Regions from separate parts of the Candidatus Pantoea soli genome, predicted to be linked through region 2. Evidence: riboswitches for the same ligand, from Rfam matches in the RefSeq annotation. Region 2 holds a riboswitch; each other region holds the start of a gene.
What was found. A riboswitch is a leader RNA that binds a small molecule or an ion and turns the genes downstream of it on or off. The one in region 2 is predicted to bind thiamine pyrophosphate.

Region 1: linked by a shared signal. The riboswitch ahead of thiC (phosphomethylpyrimidine synthase ThiC) and the one ahead of thiM (hydroxyethylthiazole kinase) in region 2 are both predicted to bind thiamine pyrophosphate.
Region 3: linked by a shared signal. The riboswitch ahead of thiB (thiamine ABC transporter substrate binding subunit) and the one ahead of thiM (hydroxyethylthiazole kinase) in region 2 are both predicted to bind thiamine pyrophosphate.
Region 4: linked by a shared signal. The riboswitch ahead of D8B20_RS19120 (FAD-dependent oxidoreductase) and the one ahead of thiM (hydroxyethylthiazole kinase) in region 2 are both predicted to bind thiamine pyrophosphate.

Annotation. Positions count from the first base shown of each region.
Region 1 is NZ_CP032702.1:224,201-231,485, forward strand. It holds gene thiE (thiamine phosphate synthase) at 1-467, opposite strand, end outside; gene thiC (phosphomethylpyrimidine synthase ThiC) at 470-2,389, opposite strand; TPP riboswitch at 2,481-2,581, opposite strand; gene rsd (sigma D regulator) at 2,704-3,210, opposite strand; gene nudC (NAD(+) diphosphatase) at 3,301-4,074, shown strand; gene hemE (uroporphyrinogen decarboxylase) at 4,114-5,181, shown strand; gene nfi (deoxyribonuclease V) at 5,184-5,852, shown strand; gene D8B20_RS01025 (YjaG family protein) at 5,915-6,505, shown strand; gene hupA (nucleoid-associated protein HU-alpha) at 6,694-6,966, shown strand; gene D8B20_RS01035 (DUF1481 domain-containing protein) at 7,035-7,285, shown strand, end outside.
Region 2 is NZ_CP032702.1:2,415,208-2,422,492, reverse strand. It holds gene metG (methionine--tRNA ligase) at 1-983, opposite strand, end outside; gene apbC (iron-sulfur cluster carrier protein ApbC) at 1,146-2,258, shown strand; gene D8B20_RS11255 (GNAT family N-acetyltransferase) at 2,263-2,706, opposite strand; gene ahpC (alkyl hydroperoxide reductase subunit C) at 3,041-3,604, shown strand; gene ahpF (alkyl hydroperoxide reductase subunit F) at 3,676-5,244, shown strand; gene D8B20_RS11240 (hypothetical protein) at 5,298-5,501, opposite strand; TPP riboswitch at 5,808-5,904, shown strand; gene thiM (hydroxyethylthiazole kinase) at 5,938-6,723, shown strand; gene thiD (bifunctional hydroxymethylpyrimidine kinase/phosphomethylpyrimidine kinase) at 6,720-7,285, shown strand, end outside.
Region 3 is NZ_CP032702.1:701,899-709,183, reverse strand. It holds gene leuD (3-isopropylmalate dehydratase small subunit) at 1-278, shown strand, start outside; gene D8B20_RS03200 (MFS transporter) at 367-1,548, opposite strand; gene sgrR (HTH-type transcriptional regulator SgrR) at 1,805-3,466, shown strand; TPP riboswitch at 3,502-3,595, shown strand; gene thiB (thiamine ABC transporter substrate binding subunit) at 3,642-4,628, shown strand; gene thiP (thiamine/thiamine pyrophosphate ABC transporter permease ThiP) at 4,604-6,214, shown strand; gene thiQ (thiamine ABC transporter ATP-binding protein ThiQ) at 6,198-6,899, shown strand; gene D8B20_RS03175 (DedA family protein) at 6,896-7,285, opposite strand, start outside.
Region 4 is NZ_CP032703.1:375,938-383,222, forward strand. It holds gene D8B20_RS19090 (ABC transporter substrate-binding protein) at 1-9, opposite strand, end outside; gene D8B20_RS19095 (ABC transporter permease) at 20-754, opposite strand; gene D8B20_RS19100 (ABC transporter ATP-binding protein) at 738-1,454, opposite strand; gene D8B20_RS19105 (HesA/MoeB/ThiF family protein) at 1,451-2,419, opposite strand; gene D8B20_RS19110 (thiazole synthase) at 2,429-3,187, opposite strand; gene thiS (sulfur carrier protein ThiS) at 3,190-3,387, opposite strand; gene D8B20_RS19120 (FAD-dependent oxidoreductase) at 3,371-4,315, opposite strand; TPP riboswitch at 4,437-4,556, opposite strand; gene D8B20_RS19125 (6,7-dimethyl-8-ribityllumazine synthase) at 4,711-5,148, shown strand; gene D8B20_RS19130 (YMGG-like glycine zipper-containing protein) at 5,332-5,541, opposite strand; gene D8B20_RS19135 (DUF2256 domain-containing protein) at 5,833-6,000, shown strand; gene D8B20_RS19140 (sugar porter family MFS transporter) at 6,012-7,285, opposite strand, start outside.

The DNA of each region.
Region 1 (7,285 bases), 1.6 Mb from region 2:
GGTAAGCGCGCCAGATGGCGCTTCAGTTCCGTCAGGCCCTGCGGTGCGGAAGGCATCTCTTTGGTCTGCGTCGGGAAAATGTGGCCAAGGGCAATGTAAGAGGGGCGCAGCGCCAGCGCGCGATCCAGTTCGGCGTCGTCATGCGTGGAGATCCCCAGACGCAGGCCGGCGTTACGAATGGCAGCCAGATCGGCCACCTCCAGATCCTCCTGACCAAGATGCACACCATAAGCCTGATACTGAATAGCCAGCCGCCAGTAATCGTTGATAAACAGGCGGGCACGATACTGTTTGCCGAGCGCGATGGCGGTACGCACCGCCTCCTCGACCTCATGCTCCTGACGATCTTTAATGCGCAGCTGGATAGTCCGCACCCCGGCGTCCAGCAGGCGTGCGATCCACGCCGTGCTGTCGACCACCGGATAGAGCCCCAGCTGCGGGGCGGTCGCGGGAAAAGCGTGTGTCATGATTATTCCTCTTTCAGGGCATCGGCGGCGTGATAGAGTTCGCCGCCGCGGCTGCGGAAGGCATCGGACATCTGTGCCATGCCGATCGCCACCGGCTGCGCCTCCGCTTCCTGGCGGGCAGCAAATTCCCGCACCTCCTGGGTGATTTTCATTGAGCAGAATTTCGGGCCACACATTGAGCAGAAGTGCGCCACTTTGCCGGACTCCTGTGGCAGTGTCTCATCATGAAAAGCGCGTGCCGTATGCGGATCAAGGGCGAGATTAAACTGATCCTCCCAGCGAAATTCAAAGCGCGCTTTCGACATAGCGTTATCGCGGATCTGCGCGCCGGGATGGCCTTTGGCAAGATCGGCCGCGTGGGCAGCGATCTTGTAGGTAATCAGCCCCTGCTTCACATCCTCTTTGTTGGGCAGGCCCAGATGCTCTTTCGGCGTGACGTAGCACAGCATGGCGCAGCCAAACCAGCCGATCATGGCGGCACCAATGCCGGAAGTGAAATGATCGTAGCCCGGCGCAATATCCGTGGTCAGAGGGCCAAGCGTGTAAAATGGCGCTTCGTGGCAGTGTTCCAGCTGCTCGGTCATATTGCGGCGAATCATCTGCATTGGCACATGACCCGGGCCTTCAATCATCACCTGTACATCGTATTCCCAGGCAATTTGCGTCAGCTCGCCCAGCGTGCGCAGTTCGGCGAACTGGGCTTCATCGTTGGCATCCTGCACTGAACCCGGACGCAGACCGTCGCCCAGCGACAGCGAGACATCGTAAGCGGCGCAGATTTCGCAAATCTCGCGGAAGTGCTGATACAGGAAGTTCTCCTGATGGTGCGACAGGCACCATTTCGCCATGATCGAGCCGCCGCGTGAAACGATACCGGTCAGGCGCTTCGCGGTCATTGGCACATAACGCAGCAGTACGCCCGCGTGAATAGTAAAGTAATCGACGCCCTGTTCTGCCTGCTCCAGAAGCGTGTCGCGGAAAACTGCCCAGCTCAGATCTTCGGCAATCCCGTTCACTTTTTCCAGCGCCTGATAGATGGGCACGGTGCCAATGGGCACCGGACTGTTACGCAGAATCCATTCGCGCGTTTCATGGATATAGCGGCCGGTAGAGAGATCCATTACCGTATCCGCCCCCCAGCGCGTTGCCCACACCAGCTTTTCCACTTCCTCTTCGATTGAGGAGCTGACCGCAGAGTTGCCAATGTTGGCGTTAACCTTCACCAGGAAATTTCGTCCGATAATCATCGGTTCCGATTCCGGGTGATTGATATTGGCCGGAATAATGGCGCGGCCGCTGGCCACTTCCTGGCGGACAAACTCCGGGGTGATATTTTGCGGCAGCTGCGCGCCAAAACTGTGGCCCGGATGCTGCTGTAACAGCACTTCGCTGCGAATGCGTTCACGGCCCATGTTCTCGCGCAGGGCAATAAACTCCATCTCGGGCGTAATGATGCCCTGGCGCGCATAGTGCAGTTGGGTAACCCGCCGGCCACGAATGGCGCGGCGCGGTTGGGGCAGGTGTTCAAAGCGCAGGTGGTCAAGGCCGTCATCGGCAAGACGCTGCTGGGTGTAGGCGGAACTTTGCTGGCGCAGCGTTTCGCTGTCGCCACGCTCTTCGATCCAGCCGGCGCGCAGTTTCGCCAGGCCGCGATGGACATCAATGGCCGCCGCCGGATCGCCATATGCGCCGGCGGTGTCATAGACCGGCACTGGTTCATTTTCGGCGTAATGCGGCTGATCTTTCGTACCGCCAGTGTGGGTAGGGCTGAGCTGGATTTCACGCATCGGCACCCGGATATCCGGCCGGCTGCCGGTGATCCAGATACGCGTTGAATTGGGGAACGCGGTTCCCTGCAGTGAATCAATGAATTCCTGCGCCCGGGCGCGTTGCTCGCGACGAGAAGGTTTAGCATCAGACATAGCAAATTTCCTGTCATTAAGGGGAAGTTGCTTGTCCGGAGTCCGGAAGGAGTAAGCGTGCCGTTACCGGCGGAACGCCAGCCACACGCTGATACTGACTACTCTTGTTCCCTTCGCAGGTACTAACCTGATCAGGTTCCGCGGATCCCGAATGAACGGTCTCAGCCCGATAGGGCACTCCGACAAGGTGTACGTCTCAGGGTGTCCGCTGCTGCAGCGACACCCCCAACGTTATGCCTCTGGCAGGCATAAAAAAACCCACTCAGCATAAGAGGGGTTTTCAGGAATCACAAGTTTTTTACCACCGCGCCGGCTTAAGCGGGACGGGCAATGGTGCTGTCGTTGGCGACCGGCGGGCGCGCCAGCTGGTTATCCCAGGCAAGCTGAATCAGTTTATCTTCCAGGGTAAAACGCGACTCCAGCGCTTCACCGACTTCCGACAGCGCCTGCTGGAAATCCACGCAGTTGTCGTCATTGATCGCCTGCTGCAGATGACTGTCATACAGCTGCATGATGCGGTCGGTGTTGCTCTCCAGCGCCGGAAAAATCTGTGCGGACGCAATCATCGGGCTGTCGCCTTCCATCTCTTTGATGATGCGTTCATAAATACCAAAGTGGCCAGCAGAGAGATAGTCGACCAGATAGTGACAGAAACCGTCCAGCGCCTCTTCATCCAGCGCGCTCAGCGCTTCTTTGTGCGGCTTCATGCCAATTAAAGCGTAGTAAGCAACAAGCAGTTGCCGGCGGTCGCGCAACCAGGCGTCGACGAATTCATTACCGCCACCTACACGCCTGGTCAGGTTATCTAACTGGGTAAGCATACGGGACTCCAGGTGAGTTATAGTTGTTTATTACACACACTTAACAGCATGATTTCAGCGTGCCATTTGACGCTAAGGACAACGATTAAGATGCAACGTGAGATCTCAAGCGTAGACGCTGGCTGGTGGATTGTCAGCTCGGAACAGAAACTTTGGTTGCCGCAGGGCGCGTTGCCGCATGGCTTAGCCGCAGAATTTGGTCTGGTGGGCTGTCAGGGACTGCAGATCGGCGAATGGCTGGGGGAAAATGTCTGGCTGATACGTGAAGCGCGTCCGGAAAGCATGGCCTCTGTTCGTCAGCTGATCGACGAAGATGTCGGCCTGTTCCAGCTGGCCGGACGCGGTGTGCAGCTGGCAGAATTTTACCGTTCGCATCGCTGGTGTGGATACTGCGGTCATGAAATGCAGTTCAGTAAGCGCGAGTTCGCCTGCCTGTGTCACCACTGCCATGAACGCTACTATCCGCAGATTGCGCCCTGCATTATCGTGGCGATCCGCCGCGGTGAAGAGATCCTGCTGGCAAATCACGCCCGTCATCGCAACAGCATCTACACCGTGCTGGCGGGTTTTGTTGAAGTCGGCGAAACGCTGGAGCAGGCGGTAGCGCGGGAAGTGATGGAAGAGAGCAATGTCCGGGTGAAAAATGTGCGCTATGTGACCTCCCAGCCGTGGCCATTCCCGCACTCGCTCATGATGGCCTTTATGGCCGAATACGACGGTGGTGAGCTGCAGCATGACGGCAAAGAGCTGCTGGATGCCGGCTGGTTCCGCTACGACGACCTGCCGTTACTGCCACCGCCGGGCACTGTCGCACGCCGGCTGATTGAAGACACGGTGGCGCTGTGCCGCGCCAGCGCGGCCTGAAAATGCTACACTGCCGCCCTTAGCATGAGAGAGCCCATTATGAGTGAACTGAAGAACGATCGTTATCTGCGCGCCCTGCTGCGCCAGCCGGTAGATGTTACCCCTGTCTGGATGATGCGCCAGGCCGGACGCTATTTGCCGGAGTACAAAGCCACCCGCGCCGAGGCCGGTGATTTTATGTCGCTGTGTAAGAATGCGGAGCTGGCGTGTGAAGTCACCCTGCAGCCGCTGCGCCGTTATGCGCTGGATGCGGCGATCCTCTTCAGCGATATTCTGACCATTCCGGATGCGATGGGACTGGGGCTGTACTTTGAAACCGGCGAAGGGCCACGTTTCTCCCGCCCGATTACCTGCCGTGCGGATGTAGACAAACTGCCCGTGCCCGATCCGGAAGACGCGCTGGGCTACGTGATGAATGCCGTGCGCACCATCCGCCATAACCTCAAGGGTGAAGTACCGCTGATCGGTTTTTCCGGTAGTCCGTGGACGCTGGCTACCTACATGATTGAAGGTGGCAGCAGCAAGGCGTTCACCAAAATCAAAAAAATGATGTACGCCGATCCGCAGACGCTGCATGCGATGCTGAACAAACTGGCGGATAGCGTCATTCTTTACCTGAACGCGCAAATCAAAGCCGGTGCGCAGTCGGTAATGGTGTTCGACACCTGGGGCGGCGTGCTGACCGGTCGGGATTACCGCGAGTTTTCGCTGTATTACATGCATAAAATCGTTGATAGCGTACTGCATGAAAACGAAGGGCGTCGCGTGCCAATCACCCTGTTCACCAAAGGCGGCGGGCAGTGGCTGGAAGCGATGGCAGAGACCGGCTGCGATGCGCTGGGACTGGACTGGACCACCGATATCGCTGATGCGCGTCGCCGTGTCGGGCACAAAGTGGCGCTGCAAGGCAACATGGACCCGTCTATGCTGTATGCACCGCCTGCGCGCATTGAGCAGGAAGTCGCTGGCATTCTGCAAGGCTTTGGCGCAGGCGAAGGGCATGTATTTAACCTCGGCCACGGCATCCATCAGGATGTGCCACCCGAACATGCGGGGGCGTTTGTCGAGGCGGTGCATCGTTTGTCACGACAGTATCATCAGGAATAAGCATGGATTTAGCCGCACTACGTCAGGAACAGTTACAACGCGCCGCTCATGTAGTGCGGCAGGATGACTTTGATGTCATGCCGCCGCGCCTGATTGGCGGTGCCGATGTCGGATTTGAACAGGGCGGTGAGGTGACCCGCGCCGCGCTGGTTATTCTGGAATACCCTTCATTAACGCTGGTGGAGCATCGCATTGCGCGCATTGCCACCACCATGCCGTATATCCCCGGTTTTCTCTCTTTCCGCGAAATCCCGGCGCTGCAGGCCGCCTGGCAGCAACTTTCACAGCAGCCCGATCTGCTGTTTGTGGACGGGCACGGCATTTCCCACCCGCGTCGCCTGGGGGTGGCAGCGCATTTCGGCTCGCTGATCGATGTGCCGACCATTGGCGTGGCCAAAAAACGCTTATGCGGACGGTTTGCCGATCTCGACCCGACGCCCGGCAGCCGGCAGCCGCTGATGGACAAAGGAGAACAGATTGGCTGGGTATGGCGCAGTAAAGCGCGCTGCAACCCGCTGTTTGTCTCGACGGGCCATCGCGTCAGCCTCGACAGCGCACTGCATTGGGTGGAAGCCTGCATGGCGGGTTATCGTCTGCCGGAGCCCACCCGCTGGGCCGATGCGGTAGCCTCCGGCCGGCCCGCTTTTATGAAGTGGCAAAATGCGCGCTGACGCTGTTTGTCTGCGGCTTTTGCGGTACACTGCCGCCAGCTAATCTACCGAGAGTAAGTTTGATGTTACAGAACCCCGTCCATTTGCGTCTGGCGAAGCTGGAAAGCTGGCAGCACATGACTTTTATGGCCTGTCTGTGTGAGCGAATGTTCCCGAATTACTGGGCCTTTTGTCAGCAGACCGGATTCGCCGATGCGCAGCTTTATCGCCGTATTCTTGATCTGGTCTGGGAAAGCCTGACGGTGAAGGATGCCAAAATCAATTTCGACAGCCAGCTGGAGAAACTGGAAGCGGCAATCCCGAACGGGGATGATTTTGACGTTTACGGTGTTCACCCGGCGATTGATGCCTGCGTGGCGCTCAGTGAAGTCCTGCACGCACAGCTGAGCGGCGAAACGCTGGAGCACGCTATTGAGGTCAGCCGCACGTCAATTACCACCGTCGCCATCCTGGAAATGACGCAGGCCGGTCGCGAAATGAGCGACGACGAGCTGCGTGAAAACCAGGCGGTAATTGACGAATGGGATCTGCAGTGGGAGATTTTCCGCCTGCTCGCAGACTGCGAGGAACGGGACCTCGAACTGATCAAAGGGTTGCGTTCAGACCTGCGTGAAGCGGGAATCAGTAACATCGGTATAAATTTTCAGCAATAAGGCGAGAAAACGTGACTTCAGGCCCGAATTACCGAGCCTGGAGGCTTCACATCGGCCCCCTGTCTGGTCTACATTTGGGGGGCTGAAAATTGTGGCTATCGGTGCGTGCAGGCTGAAGAGTGCCAGAATATGGCTTTTCCCTCGCACTCGTTGCTTAGCAGGCGATAAATACACTTTAAGGATAACTTATGAACAAGACTCAACTGATTGATGTGATCGCAGAGAAAGCGGACCTGTCTAAAACCCAGGCTAAAGCTGCGCTGGAATCTACCCTGGCTGCGATCACTGAGTCTCTGAAAGAAGGTGATGCTGTACAACTGGTTGGTTTTGGTACTTTTAAAGTGAACCACCGCGCTGAGCGTACCGGTCGCAACCCGCAGACTGGCAAAGAGATCAAAATCGCTGCAGCTAACGTGCCGGCGTTCGTTTCTGGTAAAGCGCTGAAAGACGCTGTTAAGTAAGTTTCCCGCATCGCGGTTTAGCTTTAAAAGAGGGGCGTTTTCGCCCCTTTTTGTCACCGGGGCCTGCCATGCTGACTACTGTTTCTCAGCGCGTCTGCGCCTTGCTGCTGGGGGCTCTGCTCACCGGCTGCCATGCCACTCCCGATCTTCCGGCTTTCTCCGCCAGCGGCTATCTTGCCGACCGCGGCACCGTGCGCATCTGGCGTAAAAACGGTGACCATCAGGCCGTTCATCTGCGCACTGTCTACACCCCCTTTAATGGCGACAGCAGGGAAACCACCGACTACAGCTGGCAGGGCGATCAGCTGCTGAGCGTGGA
Region 2 (7,285 bases):
ACCGTCACATAGCCGTGCACGAACAGATTGGTCGGCTTACGGAAGCCGCTGCCTTCCAGCATGGCCGGCCAGAACAGGCTGTGGAAGTAGACGATATCTTTACCGATAAAGTGATACAGCTCGGTGGTGGACGCCTGGTGCCAGAATTCGTCGAAATCAATGTCGCCGCGCTTGTCGCACAGGTTTTTGAACGAGCCCATATAGCCGATAGGCGCATCCAGCCAGACATAAAAATATTTGCCAGGCGCACCGGGGATCTCAAAGCCGAAGTACGGCGCATCGCGGGAGATATCCCACTGCTGCAGGCCAGCTTCGAACCACTCCTGCATCTTATTGGCCACCTGCTCCTGCAGCGCACCGGAGCGGGTCCACGCCTGCAGCATCTCGCTGAACGAAGGCAGATCAAAGAAGAAGTGTTCGGAATCACGCATCTCCGGCGTCGCACCGGACACCACGGATTTAGGCTCAATCAACTCGGTCGGGCTGTACGTTGCGCCGCACACTTCACAGTTATCACCGTACTGATCCGGAGATTTGCATTTCGGGCAGGTGCCTTTAACAAAGCGATCCGGCAGGAACATGCCTTTTTCCGGATCGTAGAGCTGCGAAATGGTACGGTTTTTAATGAAGCCGTTCTCTTTCAGACGGGTATAGATCACCCCGGCCAGTTCGCGGTTTTCATCACCGTGCGTCGAATGGTAGTTGTCGTAGCTGATGTTGAAACCGGCAAAATCCGTTTCATGCTCCTGCTTCATCTCTGCAATCATCTGCTCCGGCGCGATGCCCAGCTGCTGGGCTTTCAGCATAATCGGCGTGCCGTGAGCATCATCCGCGCAGATAAAGTAAACCTGGTTGCCACGCATTCGCTGGTAACGCACCCACACGTCAGCCTGAATGTGTTCAAGCATGTGACCGAGATGGATAGAGCCGTTTGCGTACGGCAGGGCGCAGGTTACCAGTAATTTTTTAGCGACTTGAGTCATAATTTGCGTAGCTTTCCGTAAATGAAAAATCGGGCTTAGATGTTAACCGAAGGACCTCCTGGCGTAAACACAGCAGGACAGTCGCGTCACTTTTCACGCCGGTCTGATATGATTGACAGCACACCGCCGTAATCCGGCGTCATGACAAAATAAGGAGTAGGGATGACCGCACAATCCCGCGAACAGCATTCACCTGAAGCGTTGCGCGCCGTGGTTATCGGCGTGCTGAGTGGCTTTGAACATCCGACACTGCATCACAATCTGACCACCCTGAAAGCGCTGCGCCACGTCGCGCTGCTGGATGAGACGCTGCATATTGAACTGGAGATGCCTTTTGCCTGGGCCAGCGCCTTTGAAGCGCTGAAAGCGCAGACCAGCGCCGAACTGCTGCGCCTGACCGGCGCGCGGGCTATCGACTGGCGGCTGCGCCACGACATCGCCACGCTGAAGCGCGTGAAAAACCACCCCGGCGCCAGCGGCGTGAAAAACATCATTGCGGTTAGTTCCGGCAAAGGCGGCGTGGGCAAGTCCAGCACGGCGGTCAATATGGCGCTGGCGCTGGTGGCTGAGGGTGCCCGCGTTGGCATTCTGGATGCCGACATATACGGGCCGTCGATCCCTAACATGCTGGGCACGGAAAAACAGCGCCCGACCTCACCGGACGGCACGCACATGGCGCCGATCATGGCGCATGGCCTGGCGACTAACTCGATCGGCTATCTGGTCACCGATGACAATGCGATGGTGTGGCGCGGCCCGATGGCCAGCAAGGCGCTGATGCAGCTGCTGAATGAAACCCTGTGGCCGGAACTGGACTACCTGATTCTGGATATGCCGCCGGGCACCGGCGACATTCAGCTGACGCTGGCGCAGAACGTGCCGGTCACCGGTGCGCTGGTCGTGACCACGCCGCAGGACATTGCGCTGATTGATGCGCGTAAAGGCATCGTGATGTTTGAAAAAGTCGAGGTGCCGGTGCTGGGCGTGGTGGAGAATATGAGCGTGCACATCTGCAGCGAATGCGGCCATCATGAGCCGATTTTCGGCACCGGCGGCGCGCAGCAGCTGGCGCAGGATTACCATACGCGGCTGCTGGCTCAGCTGCCGCTGCATATCCATTTGCGTGAAGATCTGGATGACGGCGAGCCAACGGTTATCCGCCGTCCGGATAGCGAATTTACCGCACTGTATCGCCAGCTGGCTGGCCGCGTGGCCGCGCAGCTTTACTGGCAGGGCGAAGTGATCCCGGGCGACATCGCTTTCCGCGCGCTGTAAGCCGCTATTTCCCGCTGGCGCGCGCCGTCAGCGGGAAGTGCATCAGCACATATTTTCCCTGTTCGCTTTCACCCAGCGCTTCCCGCTGCCAGCCCTGGTTTTCATAAAAGGCCAGGGCGGCTTCATTGTTCAGCAGGCATTTCAGCGCACCGGTAGAGGTAAAACGCTGCTGTACCGCTGCCAGCAGCGCACGACCGACGCCCTGACCCTGAAACGCCGGGTCGACATACAGGCTGTGCAGAAAATTATCGTTTTCCAGCAGGCCGGCAAAGCCCGCACGATGGCCGTTCAGCTCGGCCACCAGCACCGTCTCGCCGAGAATGACCGCATCCAGATCCTCCAGCTGCCACGCATCGCCATCCAGCCATGTCCAGCTGTGGCGGCGCGCAGCCAGGAACAGCGTGCGCAGAAAAGGGCGATCGGCTTCCTCAAAGGGACGAATTTTCACGACCAGACTCCATTGTAAAAAGCGGGACGATGACGCAGCGCGGTGATATCACGCCGCGCCTGACAGGCCGGGCACGAGAAAGGCGTGCGCCAGGCTGTTGTCTCACCCTTCGTCCGGCAAAGGTGAATGAATGTTTATAAAAGTAGCAGCGGCGCGGCGAAAAGATAAAGCCTGTCACAGGCATGGGTTTTATGTGTAGAATGCCGCGGCAAGCCGCATGATATCTGGCCTCAGGCTTTTGATAGCTTTTGATTATCTGATTGATAACGTCTGCATATTAGAAGTTGGCCCGGAAATTATGTAGCCTTCATCACATCTTTTAACGGAGGTCACCATGTCTATCATTAATACCAAAATCAAACCGTTTAAAAACGCAGCATTCAAAAACGGCGAATTTATCGACGTAACCGAGAAAGACGTTGAAGGTAAATGGAGTGTTTTCTTCTTCTACCCGGCTGACTTCACCTTCGTTTGCCCGACTGAACTGGGTGACGTAGCAGACCACTACGAAGAGTTCCAGAAACTGGGCGTAGACATCTACTCCGTTTCCACTGACACGCACTTTACCCACAAAGCCTGGCACGGTTCTTCTGAAACCATCGCGAAAATCAAATACGCGATGATCGGCGACCCGACTGGCGCACTGACCCGTAACTTCGAAATCATGCGTGAAGCAGAAGGTCTGGCTGACCGCGGTACTTTCATCGTTGACCCGGAAGGTATCATCCAGGCCATCGAGATCACCGCAGAAGGCATTGGCCGTGACGCATCCGATCTGCTGCGCAAAGTGAAAGCGGCTCAGTACGTGGCGTCTCACCCAGGTGAAGTCTGCCCGGCTAAATGGAAAGAAGGCGACGCAACGCTGGCACCTTCTCTGGACCTGGTTGGCAAAATCTAAGTCTGTTCAGGCCCTTCGATCTTTCTTCTATCGGGTGCTGCGGCACCCGATTTTCTTCACAGGAACTCACTATGCTCGACACTAACTTAAAAACCCAGCTCAGGGCTTACCTTGAGAAATTAACAAAACCGGTTGAGTTGATTGCCACGCTGGATGATGGTGCGAAATCCGCAGAGATCCGTTCGCTGCTGACGGATATCGCCAGCCTGTCTGATAAAGTCAGCTTCCGTGAAGAGAACGATCGCCCGGTCCGTAAACCCTCTTTCCTGATCACCAACCCAGGCAGCCACAGCGGCCCGCGTTTTGCAGGTTCGCCGATGGGCCACGAATTTACCTCACTGGTACTGGCACTGCTGCAGACCGGTGGGCATCCGTCGAAAGAAGCGCAGAGCCTGCTGGATCAGGTGGCGGCGCTGGATACCGACCTGCATTTTGAAACCTATTATTCGCTCTCCTGCCACAACTGCCCGGACGTGGTGCAGGCGCTGAACCTGATGGCGATTCTGAACCCGCGCATCAGCCACACGGCAATTGACGGCGGTATGTTCCAGAATGAAATCACCGAGCGCAATGTTATGGGCGTGCCGGCGGTGTACCTGAATGGCAACGAGTTTGGTCAGGGCCGCATGAGCCTGGCAGAAATTGTCGGCAAGGTTGACACCAATGCGGATAAGCGCGCCGCGGAAGAGCTGAACAAGCGTGCCGCTTACGACGTGCTGATTGTCGGCAGCGGCCCGGCAGGTGCAGCGGCAGCCATTTATTCTGCGCGTAAAGGCATCCGTACCGGCCTGATGGGCGAACGCTTCGGCGGCCAGGTGCTGGATACCGTAGACATTGAAAACTACATTTCGGTGCCGAAAACCGAAGGGGCGAAACTGGCAGGTTCACTGCGCGCACACGTCGACGACTACGATGTGGACGTGATTGATACCCAGAGCGCCATCAAGCTGATTCCTGCGGCGAAAGAGGGCGGCCTGCACGCCATTGAAACCGCCTCTGGCGCGGTGCTGAAATCACGCAGCATCATCATTGCCACCGGAGCACGCTGGCGCAACATGGGCGTACCGGGTGAGGAGCAGTATCGCACCAAAGGCGTAACCTACTGCCCGCACTGCGATGGCCCGCTGTTTAAAGGCAAGCGCACCGCTGTCATCGGCGGCGGTAACTCCGGCGTTGAAGCTGCTATCGACCTGGCCGGGATTGTCGAGCACGTTACGCTGCTGGAGTTCGCAGGTGAAATGCGCGCCGACAAAGTGCTGCAGGATAAGCTGCGCAGCCTGAAAAACGTAGATGTGATTCTGAATGCGCAGACCACGGAAGTAAAAGGCGACGGCAGCAAAGTCACCGGCCTGAGCTATATTGATCGCACCACGCAGACCAGCCACGACCTTGCCCTCAGCGGCATTTTCGTGCAGATTGGTCTGCTGCCGAATACCGGCTTCCTTGAAGGGGCAGTGGAGCGCAACCGCATGGGTGAGATCATCATCGATGCAAAATGCGAAACCAGCCTGAAAGGGGTGTTCGCGGCCGGTGACTGCACCACCGTGCCGTACAAGCAGATCATCATTGCCAGCGGTGAAGGAGCGAAAGCGTCACTCAGCGCCTTTGATTACCTGATCCGCACGCAACCGGCTGAATAAGATTTTGCGATAGCCACGCAACCGCCCCGCAACCTGTGTTGCGGGGCTTTTTTTTATCCCAGCCAGCGCCGCGCCTGCGCATCACTGATATCGCGATAATAGATTTTCTCTATCCGCGCCCCGCAACGCTGGCAGCGTGCGGTGATGTGCGTGGCAAGGCCGGCGCGGCTGCCGGGACGCAGGGCGCCTTTGCGGGAAATCCTGATGCGATGCCAGCGGTGGCCATGGGGAATCAGACTAAACAGTTTTGACAACATGCAGATATCCGGAGCAGTGAGGCCAGTGAAGAATGTCCGGAGAGGGATTAGGCCGTTTTCTGCCGCGCCGCAGTTTGACGCGCATCAAACCGAGAGCAGGTGAGGAAAAAATAGCCGGTTTTGCCCCTGTTCAATCACAATAGCGCTGCGGAGACCCCTCTGCGCAGACAGGCTTTTTTGATCGGCACCGCGGTTTACGCATTTCCGGCGCACGCTTCAACCTGATCTGCGCCCGCTTTCTGGCCAGCACCCACATGATTTACAAGCCGATTCGCTGCGATTATGCTGGTGACGCGCGCGCATTGCGTGCATGACTCGGGGTGCCCTTCTTTGTGAAGGCTGAGAAAAACCCGTATTACCTGATCTGGATAATGCCAGCGTAGGGAAGTCAGATGCCTGACCGCATTCGCCTTCTTGATCGCCGGTTAGGAGCGTTATGACACAGCCTGACCTTCTCTCCTCCGCGCAGCTTGCGCACTCACTGCTGCTGCTGCGTCAGCAGGCACCGCTGGTGCACTGCATGACCAACGATGTGGTACAAACCTTTACCGCGAATGTGCTGCTGGCGCTGCGCGCCTCACCCGCAATGGTGATTGATGCGCAGGAAGCGGCGCAATTTGCCGGCTTTGCCGATGCGCTGGTGATCAATGTCGGCACCCTGACGCGGGAGCGCAGCGCAGCGATGCTGACCGCCGTAAAGGCGGCGCAGCAGGCCGGCAAGCCGTGGACACTGGACCCGGTCGCCGTGGGCGCGCTGACATTGCGCACGGAATTCTGCCAGCAGCTGCTGCCGCTGCAGCCCGCCGCCATTCGCGGTAACGCCTCAGAGATTCTGGCGCTGGCACAGCAGTCGGCTGGCGGGCGCGGGGTGGACAGCGTGCACCAGGCGGATGCCGCACTCGATGCCGCCGCGGCGCTGGCGCAGCGTTACCGCACCCTTGTCGCGGTAACCGGTGAAGTGGATTACGTCACCGACGGCAGCCGGATGCTGGCTATTCCAGGCGGCAGTCCGCTGATGACGCGCGTGGTGGGCACCGGCTGTGCGCTATCGGCTGTGGTCGCCGCCTTTGCCAGCCTGCCGGGCGACAGGCTGCAGCATATCGCCGCCGCCTGTGGCGTGATGGCGCTGGCCGGCGAACAGGCGGCTCGCAGCGTGGCCGGGCCGGGCAGCTTTGTTGCGGCCTTTATCGACGCGCTGTGGACGCTGGAGGTAGCAGTATGAAACGGATCAACGCGCTGACCATTGCCGGCACCGATCCCAGCGGCGGTGCCGGGATCCAGGCCGATCTCAAAGCCTTCTCCGCGCTGGGTGCGTACGGCACCAGCGTCATCACCGCGCTGGTGGCGCAAAACACCTGCGGCGTGCAGTCGGTGTATCGCATTGCGCCGGAATTTGTCGGGGCTCAGCTGGATTCCGTGCTGGACGACGTGCGCATTGATGCGGCGAAAATTGGCATGCTGGCGGAAACGGCGGTGGTGGAGGTGGTGGCGGAGAAGCTGAATCGCGCCCGTTTGCCGTTTGTGGTGCTGGATACGGTCATGATTGCTAAAAGCGGCGATGCGCTGCTGGCACCGGAGGCGGTTGCCGCTATCCGCGAACGGCTGCTGCCGCAGGTGTCGCTGATCACGCCGAATCTGCCGGAAGCCGCCGCGCTGCTGGGGTGTGCCGTGGCGCAGGATGAAAAGAGCATGCTGCAGCAGGGCGCTGCATTGCTGGATCTGGGCTGCGAGGCGGTGCTGATGAAAGGCGGCCATCTGCAGCACAGTGAGAGCCCGGACTGGCT
Region 3 (7,285 bases), 1.7 Mb from region 2:
TCTATGGCAACAGCTTCAACAACCAGCTGCTGCCGGTGAAGCTGAGCGAAGAGGAGGTGGATGAAATGTTCCGCCTGGTGAACGATCAGCCCGGCATTCGCTTTACCGTGGATCTCGAAGCGCAGACGGTGACCGCCGGCGATAAAGTTTACCGCTTTGAGATCGATGCGTTCCGTCGTCACTGCATGATTAACGGCCTGGACAGCATTGGCCTGACGCTGCAGCACGAAGCGGCAATTGCCCGCTACGAAGCCAGCCAGCCGGCATTTTTACGCTGAGGCTTTCCGGGCGCACCGCCGGTGCGTCCGGTGGTTCGCATTACGTGGCCGCCTGCCTGCCTGGCGGCCTGTATCTGCCCTTCTGCCCTTATCGCACGTCCCGCACCCGTGATGCCAGCCCCAGCGCCACCAGTGACATCGCCAGCGCCAGCCAGTACACCGATTCATGGCCAAAGCGCTCGCTCAGCACACCCTGAATCAGCCCGGCCACGATCAGCCCGGTAGAGATGGAAGTGGTAAACAGCGTGGTGGCTGCACCTGCGCGCCCCGGCATCAGGTCCTGGAACCATAGCATGCCGATTCCGGCAATAATGCCGATAAAGGCGGCATTAAACAGCTGCAGTACCATCAGCGCGGTGCGTGAATGAAACAGCACCAGCCCGAGGTAAAACAGTACGCCCGCCACCAGCGCCAGCAGCATCGGCAGACGTTTGCCATAGCGCTTTGCATAGTGTCCGGCCAGCAGCATGATGGGGATCTCCAGGCCAGCAGCCGTGCCCATTAACAGCCCGGCCAGCTTTTCCGGCAGGCCCAGCGTTGTACTGATATACAGCGGCATATCAATGATATACATGGTGTTGCACGCCCACATCACCACCGAGGCGATAAACAGCAACCGTACCTGACCGTCTTTCCACGGGCTGATGCGCAGCAGTTCCTGCTCCGGCGTGACAAGGACGCGCGGCACGGAAGGCAGCGAACGCCAGATCAACAACATACTCAGCAGGAAGATAGCCGCCGCCACGCAGAACAGCGTGACGAAACCATAGTTGAGCGCCAGCGCAAAGGATAACGGCGGCCCAATCACCCACGCCAGCGACAGCTGGGCGCGCATGACCGAGCTGAACATCACCACCTCGCGCGCCGACTGGTCAGCATATTCCCGTGCCAGCGCAAAGATCTGCGGCATCGCCACGCTGGAGAGCGCTGACAGCAGCACGCCCAGGCTGACCAGTGTCAGATAGTGGCGATTAAAAGCAAACAGCAGCGCATTCAGCACCGCCATCAGGCAGCAGAACAGAATCAGGTTACGGCGGTCGCCCTGCGTGTCCGATCGTTTCGCCACCAGCAGGCTGATAATGATGCCCGCCACGGCGTTGACGGTGAAAAACAGCCCCACCCAGAACGGCCGCACCTGCACTTCGCGCGTCAGAAACAGACTCAGCGTCGGCGCCTGCAGCGCGCCGGCGACGCCCACCATGAACGACACGGCCATAAAGGAGAGATAAACCGGATTGAGGCGGCGCGGCCGCGTTAACAGCGATTTCATGCAGAAATCCCTTTGAGGAAGAAAAGCAGAACCCAAAAAAAGAGCGTAGACGATTTCACAGCCGATCAAAAAAAGCCAGCAGAGATCCCCTGCTGGCGGTGAAATTGCACCCTACTCAGAAACGATTCCGCCTGGGCAGAATCCCGGGATGAGCGCCATTCATGTATGAATGCCTCCCGCTCTTTCCGTTGCAGGCAGTATGCCTTTAATATGAGGCAGTAAAAACTGAGCGATGTCGCAAAGGAGTTCCCCTTTTATGTCTTCTGCCCGTCTGCAGCAGCAATTTATCCGCCTGTGGCAACACTGTCAGGGGGAGGATCAGGCGATCACGCTGCAGGAGCTGGCCGCGCGGCTGCACTGCTCGCGTCGCCATATGCGCAACCTGCTCGCTGCCATGCAGCAGGCGGGCTGGCTGCAGTGGCAGGCGGAGGCCGGACGCGGCAAACGTTCGCAGCTGCGTTTCTGCTGCACCGGACTGGCACTGCAGCAGCAGCGCGCCGACGAACTGCTGGAGCAGGATCGGATTGACCAGCTGGTTCAGCTGGTCGGCGATAAGCATCAGGTGCGGCAGATGATTGCCGCCCATCTGGGACGCAGCTTCCGGCAGGGCAAACATATTCTGCGCGTGCTTTACTACCGTCCGCTGCCCAGCCTGCTGCCGGGTTCGCCGCTGCGCCGCTCGGAAACCCATCTGGCACGGCAGATTTTCAGCGGCCTGACGCGGGTAAATGAGGAAAACGGGGAAATTGAACCGGATATCGCGCACCACTGGCAGCAAACGTCTCCGCTGCACTGGCGCTTCTTTCTGCGCCCGGCCATTCGCTTTCATCACGGCCGCGAACTGGCGATGGAGGATGTTATCGCCTCGCTGGAACGGGTGCGCAGCCAGCCGCTGTTTTCCCATCTGGTCCGCCTGCACGCGCCGGCTCCGTGGACGCTGGATATTCATCTCAGCCAGCCGGATCGCTGGCTGCCATGGCTGCTGGGCAGCGTCAGTGCGATGATTCTGCCGCGCGAGTGGCCCGCGCTGCCCAACTTTGCAGCGCAGCCGGTTGGCACCGGCCCCTACAGCGTGGTGCGTAATCAGCAGACGCAGCTGAAGATTGCCGCTTTTGACGACTACTTTGGCTACCGCGCGCTGATTGATGACGTCTCCATCTGGGTGTTACCGGAGATCAGCGATGAGCTGGTCTATGCCGGTGTAAAGCTGGAAGGGGAAAGCGCAGATGAAAAGTCAGAGGAGAGCCGGCTGGAAGAAGGCTGTTACTTTCTGCTGTACGATCAGCGATCCGCACGCGGACGCGATGCCGACTTCCGCCGCTGGGTCAGCTATCTGCTGAATCCGGTGGCGCTGCTGAATCATGCCGGCGTGGGCTATCAGCGCTACTGGTTTCCGGCTTATGGCCTGCTGCCGCGCTGGCATCACCGGCGCGATCTCGATCCCGTCAGCAAACCGCAGGGGCTGACGCAGCTGACGCTCAGCTGGTACAGCCAGCACGTTGAACACGAAGGCATTGCCAGTGCGCTGCGCCCGCTGCTGGCGCAGCAGGGTGTCACGCTGATAACGCGTGAAGTCAGCTATGAAGAGTGGTATGCCGGCGCGGGCGACAGCGATATCTGGCTGGGCAGCGTCAATTTCACCCTGCCGCTGGAGTATGCACTGTTTGCGCAGCTGTATGAGCTGCCGCTGATGCAGCACTGTGTTCCGCTCGACTGGTCAGCCGATGCCGCACGCTGGCGCGACAATGCGTTGCCGCTGGCGGAGTGGAGCCGCCAGCTGGTCAGCCACAACTACCTGCATCCGCTGTTCCATCACTGGCTGCTGCTGGAAGGGCAGCGCAGCATGCGTGGCGTGCGCCTCAATACGCTGGGCTGGTTTGATTTCAAGTCCGCCTGGTTCGCCCCGCCGGATCTGTGAGGCTTTCGCGCTGTCACAGAAGTGACTACACTAAGCCGTTCTCAACGGGGTGCCGGATAACTGGCTGAGAGAGACCCGTCGAACCTGATCCGGTTTGTACCGGCGTAGGGATTTGAGAGGCCTGCTGCTCAGATCCTTTGCGACTCAACGTTATCTTCTCCTCAAGGAGCGCAAAGTGTTAAACAAAGTTCTGCCCGTGCTGCTGCTGGTATGCGCACCGGCGCTTGCTGCCAAACCTGTCCTCACCGTTTATACCTACGATTCCTTCGCCGCTGAATGGGGCCCCGGCCCGGCGGTAAAAAAAGCCTTTGAAGCGCAGTGCGGTTGCGAACTGAAATACGTGGCGCTGGAAGATGGCGTTTCCCTGCTTAACCGGGTTCGTATGGAAGGCAAAAACAGCAAGGCCGACATTGTGCTGGGCCTGGATAACAATCTGGTCCAGGCGGCGGAACAAACCGGCCTGTTCGCTCCCAGCCAGGTAGATACCCGCACTCTGCAGCTGCCGGATGGCTGGCACAACAGCACGTTCATTCCGTTCGATTACGGCTATTTCGCCTTCGTTTACGACAAAACCAAACTGAAAAATCCGCCCAAAAGCCTGCGGGAGCTGGCAGAAAGCCCGGAAAAATGGCGCGTGATCTATGAAGATCCCCGTACCAGCACGCCGGGGCTGGGCTTGCTGCTGTGGATGCAGAAAGTGTTTGGCGAACATGCGGATCAGGCCTGGCAAAAGCTGGCGGCCAAAACCGTAACGGTCACCAAAGGCTGGAGTGAAGCCTACGGCCTGTTTCTGAAAGGCGAAGGCGATCTGGTGCTGAGCTACACCACATCACCCGCCTACCATCTGATCGAAGAGAAGAAAGATCAGTATGCAGCCGCGCCGTTCAGCGAAGGACATTATCTGCAGGTGGAGGTGGCCGCCCGACTGGCCGGCAGCCAGCAGCCGCAGCTGGCTCAGCAGTTTATGCAGTTTATGGTGTCCCCGGCCTTCCAGCAGACGATACCCACCGGCAACTGGATGTATCCGGTGATCAAAACCGCGCTGCCCGCCGGTTACGCCACGCTGCCGGTGCCGGCTGACGCGCTGCAGTTTACCCCTGCCGAGGTCGCTGAACACCGCGCCGCCTGGATTCGTACATGGCAACAGGCCGTCAGCCGTTAATGCCCGGCTGGCTGATTCCGGGGGCGTTCAGCGCGCTGCTGCTGTGTGCGGTGGCGCTGCTGGCATTTGGCGCGCTGCTTGCCGCCGCACCCGCCACCGACTGGCAGGCGCTGCTGAGCGACAGCTATCTGCATCATGTACTGGCCTTTTCATTTGAACAGGCCCTGCTCTCTGCGCTGTGCTCGGTCGTGCCTGCCATACCGCTGGCCCGGGCGCTCTATCGCCGCCGTTTTCCTGGCCGCGCCCTGCTGCTGCGCCTGTGCGCCATGACGCTGGTGCTGCCGGTGCTGGTGGCGGTATTTGGCCTGCTGAGCGTTTACGGGCGTACTGGCTGGCTGGCGCAGCTCTGTGCCGCGCTCGGCCTCTCTTATCATTTCTCTCCCTATGGTCTGCAGGGCATTCTGCTGGCGCACGTTTTCTTTAATCTGCCGCTGGCCACCCGCATGCTGTTGCAGGCGCTGGAGAGCATTCCCGCTGAGCAGCGGCAGCTGGCAGCCCAGCTGGGCATGCGCGGCTGGTGGCTGTTTCACTGGCTGGAGTGGCCGTGGCTGCGCCGCCAGATCCTGCCCACCGCCGCGCTGATTTTTATGCTGTGCTTTGCCAGTTTTGCCACTGTGCTGGCGCTGGGCGGCGGCCCGCAGGCCACCACGCTGGAACTCGCCATCTATCAGGCACTGAATTTTGATTACGATCCTGGCCGCGCCGCGCTGCTGGCCCTGCTGCAGCTCGGCTGCTGTCTGCTGCTGGTGCTGCTGAGCCAGCGCTTCAGTCAGGCTATCGCGCCGGGCAGTCAGACGCTGCGCGGCTGGCGCGATCCGCAGGACAGCAGGCTGGCGCGCGTGGCCGATGCACTGCTGATTGGCCTGGCGCTGCTGCTACTGCTGCCTCCGCTGGCGGCGGTGGTGGTGGATGGGTTACACGGCGGCGTAGCGGGCGCGCTGCAACAGCCCGCACTCTGGCAGGCTACCTTTACCTCGCTGCGCATTGCGCTGGGGGCGGGCGTGCTGTGCGCGGTACTCACCCTGATGTTGCTGTGGAGCAGCCGCGAGCTGCGCCAGCGTCAGCGCCTGCTGAGCGCGCAGGCAATGGAGATGAGCGGCATGCTGATCCTCGCCATGCCGGGTATCGTGCTGGCCAGCGGCTTCTTTCTGCTGTTCAATGCCACAACAGGCCTGCCGCAGCGCGCCGATGCGCTGGTGATCTTCACCAATGCGCTGATCGCCATTCCCTATGCAATGAAAGTGCTGGAAAACCCGATGCGCGACCTGAGCGTACGCTACGGTCCGCTGTGCGCCTCACTGGGCATCAGCGGCTGGCATCGCCTGCGACTGATCGAGCTGCAGGCGCTGCAGCGCCCGCTGGCGCAGGCGCTGGCCTTTGCCTGCGTGCTGTCGATTGGCGATTTTGGCGTGGTGGCGCTGTTTGGCAGCGTCGATTTCCGCACCTTACCGTTTTACCTGTTTCAGCAGATTGGCGCTTATCGTGGGGCAGACGGTGCCGTTACCGCCCTGCTATTGCTGCTGTTATGCCTGCTGCTTTTTACCCTGATGGAAAAATTACCGGGTCGCCATGCTGACACTGAATAACCTGACTTACCTGTACCAGCATCTGCCGATGCGCTTCAGCTTTCACGCCGAAGCCGGTGAACGCCTGGCGATTCTCGGCCCGAGCGGCGCAGGCAAAAGCACCCTGCTGAGCCTGCTCGGCGGCTTTCTGCCGGTCAGCCAGGGCGAACTGCATATCAACGGCGTGGATCATACCCACAGCGTGCCCTCCGCACGACCGGTCTCAATGCTGTTTCAGGAGAACAATCTGTTTCCGCACCTTACCGTGCAGCAAAACATGGGGCTGGGGCTGCATCCCGGTTTAAAACTGACGCGCGATCAGCAGCAGCAACTGCTGCACGTTGCGCATCAGACCGGCCTGCAGGAGATGCTGTCGCGCCTGCCAGGCCAGCTCTCCGGCGGCCAGCGTCAGCGCGTGGCGCTGGCGCGCTGCCTGCTGCGCAATCAGCCGGTGCTGCTGCTGGATGAACCCTTCTCCGCGCTCGATCCGGCCCTGCGCGGCGAAATGCTGCAGCGGGTGCGCGAAGTGTGTGAGGCGCGACAGATTACCCTGCTGATGGTGTCGCACAGCCTGGAGGATGCGCAGCAGATCGCCGCGCGCAGCCTGGTGATCGTTGACGGACGGGTCTGGTGGGATGGCCCGACCGCCGCGCTGCTGCGCGGTGAAAACGCGGCGGCGGCGATTCTGGGCGTCAAAGCGCGTTAGGCGAAAAACACCTTCCACAGCAGTTGCAGAAAGACGGGCATCATCGGATGGAACAGCAGCGCGATAAACGCCGCGATGCCGGTCAGCGCCATCAGTGGCGCCAGCCAGCGCAGACGGGATAGCGGCAAATAGCCGCTGGCCCAGTCGCGGGTTTTGCCGCTGCGCCACCAGCGCCACAGCAGCCAGCCCCCCAGCCACAGCAACAGCACCACCAGCAGCAGCAGCCACTTAAAGCTGTCGCCCTGCGCCTGCGGTACATCGATCGCCACGCCCGCCAGAATGCCCGGCATCAGGTACGCCGGCGGCCACAGGACACAGCCGATAATATTGGGCGGCAGGAATTTGCGCACCGGCAGCTCCAGCATGCCGGCGGCCAGCGGGATCAG
Region 4 (7,285 bases), on a different replicon from region 2:
GCGAAACATGGCGAGATCCTTAATGTGAATGCCAGAGATATTTTTTACGTAAATGCGCTACGCTGGCCGACAACGCCAGCGCCAGCAGCAGCAACAGCAGCAGCGCCGCAAAGCTGGTGGCGGTTTCCAGCCGCGCGCTGGACTGCATCATCAGATAACCCAGCCCTTCGCTTGCCCCAACCCACTCGCCAATCACCACCCCTATCGGCGCCAGTACCACCGCCATCTGTAAACCGGAAAAAAACTGCGGCAGCGCAGCCGGCCAGCGCACCTGCCAGAACAGCCGCCAGCGTGAGGGATAGAGCGTCTGCGCCAGCTCCAGCCAGCCCGCAGGCGTGCGGCACAGGCCATCGAACAGCGACAGACACAGCGGGAAAAACAGGATCAGCGCCGCCACCACCACTTTGGAGGCGATGCCAAACCCCAGCCACAGCACCAGCAGGGGGGCCAGCGCAAACACCGGAATCGCCTGGCTGGCCGTGACCAGCGGAAACAGCAGGCGACGCAGCGTCGGGCTGGCGGCCATCAGTACTGCCAGCGCAACGCCGCTTCCGGTGCCGAGCAGTAGCGCCAGCGCCATTTCCGCCAGGGTATACAGGGCGTGATGCGCCAGCAGCTGCCGCTGTTGCCACAGCGCCTGCAGCACGGCCTGCGGCGCCGGCAGCAGAAAATCGGGTACGCCCTGGCGCCGAACCAGCAGCCACGCGCACAGCAATACGGCGATCAGATAGATCGCGCTAAACAGTTTGTTCATCAGTATTTAGTCGGGAGAAAAGATCGCGCTGCGCCTGCAGCAGCGCCATATCGTCAATGGCACGCGGTGTGCTGCCGTGCGGTACCGGCCAGCGTTCCGCCTGCAGCGGTGTCCCCTGCAGCAGCAGAATGTCATCCGCCATGCGGCAGGCTTCCAGCGGATCGTGCGTCACCAGCAGCACGGTTTTACCGCGCAGCAGTCGGGTCGTCAGGGTTTGCAGGCTGAGCTTGGTCATCACATCAAGGGTGGCGAACGGTTCATCCATCAGCACTACCGCGCGCTGCGCATAGAGCGTACGAGCCAGCGCCACATGCTGCCGCATCCCGCCAGAGAGCGCGTGCGGGGCGGCCTTGGCCACCGCTGCCAGCTGAACCTGCTCCAGCAGCGCCAGCGCCCGCTTCCGGTCGGGACGGGTTCCCTGCAGCCGGTCCGCCAGCATGACGTTCTCCAGCACGCTCAGCCACGGATAGAGCAGATCCTGCTGTCCCATCCACGCCACGCTGCTGCGTACATCGGTCAGCTGGCCCTGCTGCGGCGTGATGAGCCCGGCCACCAGCCGCAGCAGTGTGCTTTTACCGATCCCGCTGCGCCCGAGCAGCACCGTGATCCGGCCGCCGCGCAGGTGCAGGTTAAAGCGCTGACACAGCAGTTCATCGCCCCAGCCAAAGCTGACCTCAGTGAAATCGATATCGGTACTCATGGCCGACGCGCGGCCAGAATCGCCAGCCTGTCACAGCCGCGCTGCGCCAGCGCCGTGGCGGCCTGCGCGGCGCGAATGCCGCTGGCACACACCAGCACAATGCGGCGATCCGCGGGGGGTTGCCAGTGCGCCAGCTGATCCGGCAGCACGCGTTCCACCTGCGGGGCCACGCTCTCCGGCGCTTCCGCTGTGCTGCGCAGCTCTACGATACAGTCATCTTCCCGCAGCATCTGCGCGTCGATAAACGGCACCGCCGCTTCGGTCGGATCTGCTGCGCCGTCAAAACGAAACTGCCGGAAATGCCAGTGCACAAAATCGCAGTTTACCAGGCAGCCCAGCGGTGAGGGTTGCCACCCCAGCAATACACTGAGCGCCATCTGCGCCTGTAATGCGCCCAGCACGGCCACCGCCGGTCCGGTTACCCCCGCGGTATTGCAATTGGCGGCGGCAGCCGGCAGCTGCGGAAACACGGCGCGGTAGCCGGGTGCCCCGCCACAGAAGCCGCCGACATAGCCCTGCCGGCCCAGCACCGACGCGCTGATTAGCGGCACGCCCGCCGCTAAACAGTGATCAGAGAGCTGATAAGTCACCGCGAAATTATCCGCGGCATCAATCACCAGGTCACAGCCGACCACCGCCTGCGGTATAGCACTGGCGGTCAGCGCGCGCTGGACGATATCGATCTGAACGTCGGGATTGCGCTGCAGTAGCGCCTGGCGCGCACTCAGCACTTTCGGCTGCCCGACATCCTGCTGCGTAAACAGCGTCTGCCGGTGCAGATTGTGCAGCGCCACGCAATCGTCGTCATACAGCCGCAGCCGGCCGACGCCCGCCCCCACCAGCTGCGGTAACAGCGTGGCGCTCAGCCCGCCGGCACCGACCACCAGCACGCAGGCCTGCGCCAGTTGGCGCTGCCCCGCCTCGCCCATTTCCGGCAGCATCATCTGCCGCTGATAGCGCTCCATCGTCACTCCTTAGCTGAAACTGGCCATGCCAAAAATCGGCGTCGAAGCGACCGCCATGTCGCGCTTCTCCATCAGTCCGGCGGCACAGGCGGCCTGCCCGGCTTCGATCGCAAGGCGGAACGCGTTGGCCATCCCGGGTGGATCGCCGGCTTTGGCCACGGCGGTGTTCAGCAGAATGCCGTCGAAGCCCAATTCCATCGCCTGAGCAGCCTGCGACGGCGCACCAATACCGGCATCAATGATCAGCGGCGTGTCGCGGAACCAGGCGCGCATCGCCCTGAGACCATCCAGGTTGCGCAGCCCCTGACCGGACCCAATTGGCGCGCCCCACGGCATCAGCAGTTCGCAGCCCGCTTCCAGCAGCTTTTCACCGACAATGAGATCTTCCGTGGTGTAAGGAAATACCTGAAACCCGTCCTCACACAGGATGCGGGCCGCTTCCACCAGCGCAAACGGGTCCGGCTGCAGGGTGTCGGCATGACCAATCACCTCCAGTTTGATCCAGCGCGTATCAAACAGCTCACGCGCCATATGCGCAGTGGTGACCGCCTCTTTAACAGTATGGCAACCCGCGGTGTTAGGCAGAATACGCAGCTTCAGGCCGGTCAGCAGCTCGCGAAACGCCGCCCCGGCGGCGCCTTCGCGGCGCAGGCTGACGGTGATGATCCCGGTGCCGGAAGCCGCAATGGCCTGCTGCAGCACCGCAGGTGACGGGTAACCTGCGGTGCCCAGCAGGAAGCGGGAAGTGCCGGCAAAATCGTAAAACATCGTTATCCTCCCTGCATTGGTGACAGCACTTCCAGCTGACAGCCCTCTTCCAGCTGCAGGCTGTCATACTGATTTCTGGGCACAAACTGGCCGTTGACCGCGCTGGCGACACAGCCTGCATCAATCTGCTGTTCGGCCAGCAGCTCCCGCAGCGTGCGCGCCGTTGTTGTTATTTCACGGCCGTTAAGCTGAATATTCATTTATCACTTCTCCGGAAAGGCGCTGCATCAGCTGTTCTGCCAGCATCGGTGCCAGTAAAAAGCCGTGCCGATACAGGCCGTTAAGGTAAAACGTTTCATTGTGAAAATGGATTTCCGGCAGGTTATCCGGATAGGCCGGACGCAGTCCGCTGGCGCTTTCGATAATTCGCGCCTCGGCCAGCGCCGGGTGCAGCGCCCAGGCGGCACTCAGCAGCTCCATCATGGCGCGGGCGCTGATCGGGCTGGCATCCTGGCTCTCTACCATGGTGGCACCCAGCATCAGATGCCCGCCCTGGCGCGGCACCAGGTAGCAGGGAAAGCGGGGATGCAGTAAACGGATCGGGCGGGAAAAGTGCAGCTCATCGCTGTGCAGGATCAGCATCTCACCGCGCACAGCTCGCAGACGCGGCAGTGCGGGCTGCGCGTGAATACCCCGGCAGTCAATGATGCGTCCGGAGGGTGCAGTGGCGTCAAAGCATACGCCACGCTGCAGCAGGCGTTCGCGCAGTTCCGTCAGCGCTATGCGCGGATCGAGGTGCGCCTCACGGGCAAAAAACAGCCCGCGGGCAAAGCGCCCGTCCAGCGCCGGCTCCAGCTCTGCAGGATTCACCCACTGGTGCTGCTCTGTCATGCGGGCAAACCGCGTCAGCTCGTTGCTGTCCCGCGCTGGCGCAACCACCAGCGTACCGCGGTGCGCCACGCCGCTGACCCGCTGCTGCCACCACCCGGCGGCGTGTTGTCCCAGGCGAATGACATCCGCAGGGGCGCTTTCCGCTTCACACCAGGGGGCTAACATCCCGCCGGCAAACCAGGAGGCGGGACGGCGGGATGCATCGCCGAAAACCTCAACGGTTTCGCCTTGTTCAGCCAGCAGGGTTGCCACACAAAGACCGGCCACGCCGCAGCCCAGTACGCTCCAGCGGCTCACAATGCCGGTTCCGCAATCAGAAGGAAATTCACATCGGCCTCTCAGTGTTGACTGAGACCCGTGGATACAGGAGAAGGGATAGCGCGAAGGCAGGATGCCGCTCTGCGCCAGACAGCGCGTTACAGCACGCCGTCAGTCTTCCTACGCCAGTATCAACTGGGTCAGGTTCAAAGGGTCGCTGAACCGCGCAGTGCGCTATCAGCCTCTCAGTCTCTGTGGCGAGACTCCCCCGACGGCTCTATTTGTATTGCAGGCGCTGCCGGACGTCAAGCAGCGCGTCGGGCGTGGTGGATCGCACGCGCGACATGTGATATACCAGAATCACCTTGCCTGAGTGAAAAAAATCACAGATTTTTTATTCACTTATGCTTTTTTCAGCTACTTATGGAAGCCCTATGCATACCTTCAGAATCGCCTTTATTAAAGCGGGATGGCACAACGAGATAGTGAATAATGCGCTGGTGGGATTCCGCCAGGCCCTGGCAGAACAGCAGGTTGAACATCAGCTGAAAACCTTTGATGTTCCCGGCGCCTTTGAAATGCCACTGCTGGCAAAACGTCTGGCTGAAACCGGCAACTATGATGCGATTGTTTGCGCGGCGCTGGTGGTGGACGGCGGCATTTATCGCCATGATTTTGTCGCGCAGGCGGTTGTGGATGGCCTGATGAACGTGCAGCTGACCACCAATGTACCGGTGTTTTCGGTGTCGCTAACGCCGCACAATTTCCAGCCGGCAGAGGTAATTGAAAACTTCTATCGCGACCATTTCATTAAAAAAGGTCAGGAAGCCGCTCGCGCCGCGCTGGCTATTCATCAGCTTGTGGTGGAGTAAAGGCTGCAGCAGGATGATGGTATTACCACCCTGTACCGAATTTAAGCGAAATCTGTGCAGGGTTTATTGCGTACGGAAAAGCAATCTGGTTTATACGGTGCGGAAGGAAGCCGCGAAAACAATAAATGAATTTAACGGTTTCACTATTTATTAAAATAATGAAACCGTTGCAACAAACTAAAATTAGCGGCTTACTTCATGACCGATCAGGCCGCCAATGGCTGCACCGCCCAGCGTACCAAAGGTGCTGCCGCCAGTCAGAACAGCGCCACCCACGGCACCCACACCCGCGCCAATCGCGGTGTTTCGGCCACGGTGTGACATGCCACACGCGGTTACAGATAAGGTCACCAGTAATACCACGGCAATACTCAGGCTGCGTTTTAAAAGCATTAAAATCCTCATTACCATTAATGCTAATGGAATGTCATTATGTTAATTTGATTGTTGTTTGTGCGCCGTATCCCTGGCAGACGGTACATCGTCAGTCGGCAATATAATAGGCCGGCAAAAAGTAATACAGGTAAAAATTCCTATTTTAATGCGGCCCTGTTTGCACTGCTGCTTAATTAAGCAGTCGCACACGCGCTTTTATCGCGATGGAAGATTATTAGTAAAACGGCAATAAAACGTGCAGCTGAATGACAACGGCGGCAGCGAAGTAATGCGTGGAGAAAAAGGCGGATGAAGACGTTTAAAGGCAACAAGCAATCGCTGCCAGTGCGCTACTGCAAACAGTGTCACAAACCCATGACCTGGCGGAAAAAGTGGGAGAAGTGCTGGGAGCAGGTGCAGTATTGCTCGGAACGTTGTCGCCGTGAGGCAAAGCGCCGCACGGTCGACAACGAATAATCGCCGCAGGATTATGCCGCAGAAGACGCGTCTGCCGCCGCGTCACCGAAGCGTTCACGCATGTGCGTTTCAATTTGCTCCAGTGATTTGCCGCGCGTTTCCGGCAGCACCAGCATGACAAAAATCAGCGATGCCACGTTAATCCCGGCAAAAATGAAGAAGGCGTTATTGCCCACCAGCGACAGCAGCGGCGGGAAGGCAAAGGCCACCGCAGCATTACAGATCCACTGAAACGCCACCGCTGAGCCAGTCAGTACCCCGCGCACTTTCATCGGGAACAGTTCTGACATCAGCAGCCAGTAAACCGGCGAAATACACATCTGCATAAAGAATAAAAACACCAGGATGCAGCCAAGCGCCAGCAGGCTTTGCGTCATGCTGTGCGGCATAAACACCAGTACCGCCCCCAGCGCCAGCTGCATGGCGATCACAATCGTCAGGCCGGTCATCAGCATCGGACGACGGCCGAAATGGCTGATGGCTTTGATACCGGCAAAGGTTGCCAGCACCGAGACCACACCGTTACCGATGGTGGCCGCAATCGAAGCGCTGGTACCCATGCCGGTGCTTTTCAGGATGATTGGCGTGTAGTACATAAAGGCGTTTACCCCGGTGAACTGCAGCACAATGCCCATGCCGCAGCCCATCAGCAGCAGCCGTACAATCCAGCGCTCTTTCAGTAGCTCGCGTGCCGCCGGCCCCTGATGCGCTTCACGGGCATGCTGGCGCATTTCTGCCATCTCTTTCCTGATTTCCCGCGGGTTCTCACGCAATTTGCGCAGAATACGCAGCGCCTCGTTAAAGCGTCCTTCGGCCACCATCCAGTGCGGTGAAGCGGGAACAAAGAAAGTGCCGGCAAACAGCAGCACGCCCGGTACCATCGCCAGCGCCAGCATGTAACGCCACATGTGCGGATCGTGCAGCAGCAGGCTCATACAGGCGCTCACCACATAGGCCAGCAGCTGCCCTGAGACAATCATCAGCTCATTGCGGCTGACCAGCGGCGCGCGCCGTTTCGGCCCGGCGATTTCCGCAATAAAGACCGGCACCGTGGAGGAGCCGCCGCCAACGGCGATGCCGAGAATAAAGCGCATTGCCACCATGATTTCGACGTCCGGGGCAAGGGTCGTCCCCAGCGCGCCGGCAACAAACAGCAGCGCCAGGCTGCGTAACGTAATGCGGCGACCAAACCGGTCTGATACGTATCCGCTCAGAAAGGCGCCCACCGCAGAACCGAACGTCAGCGCTGAGGTGACCAGTCCTTCCGTAAACGGCGTAAGATTCA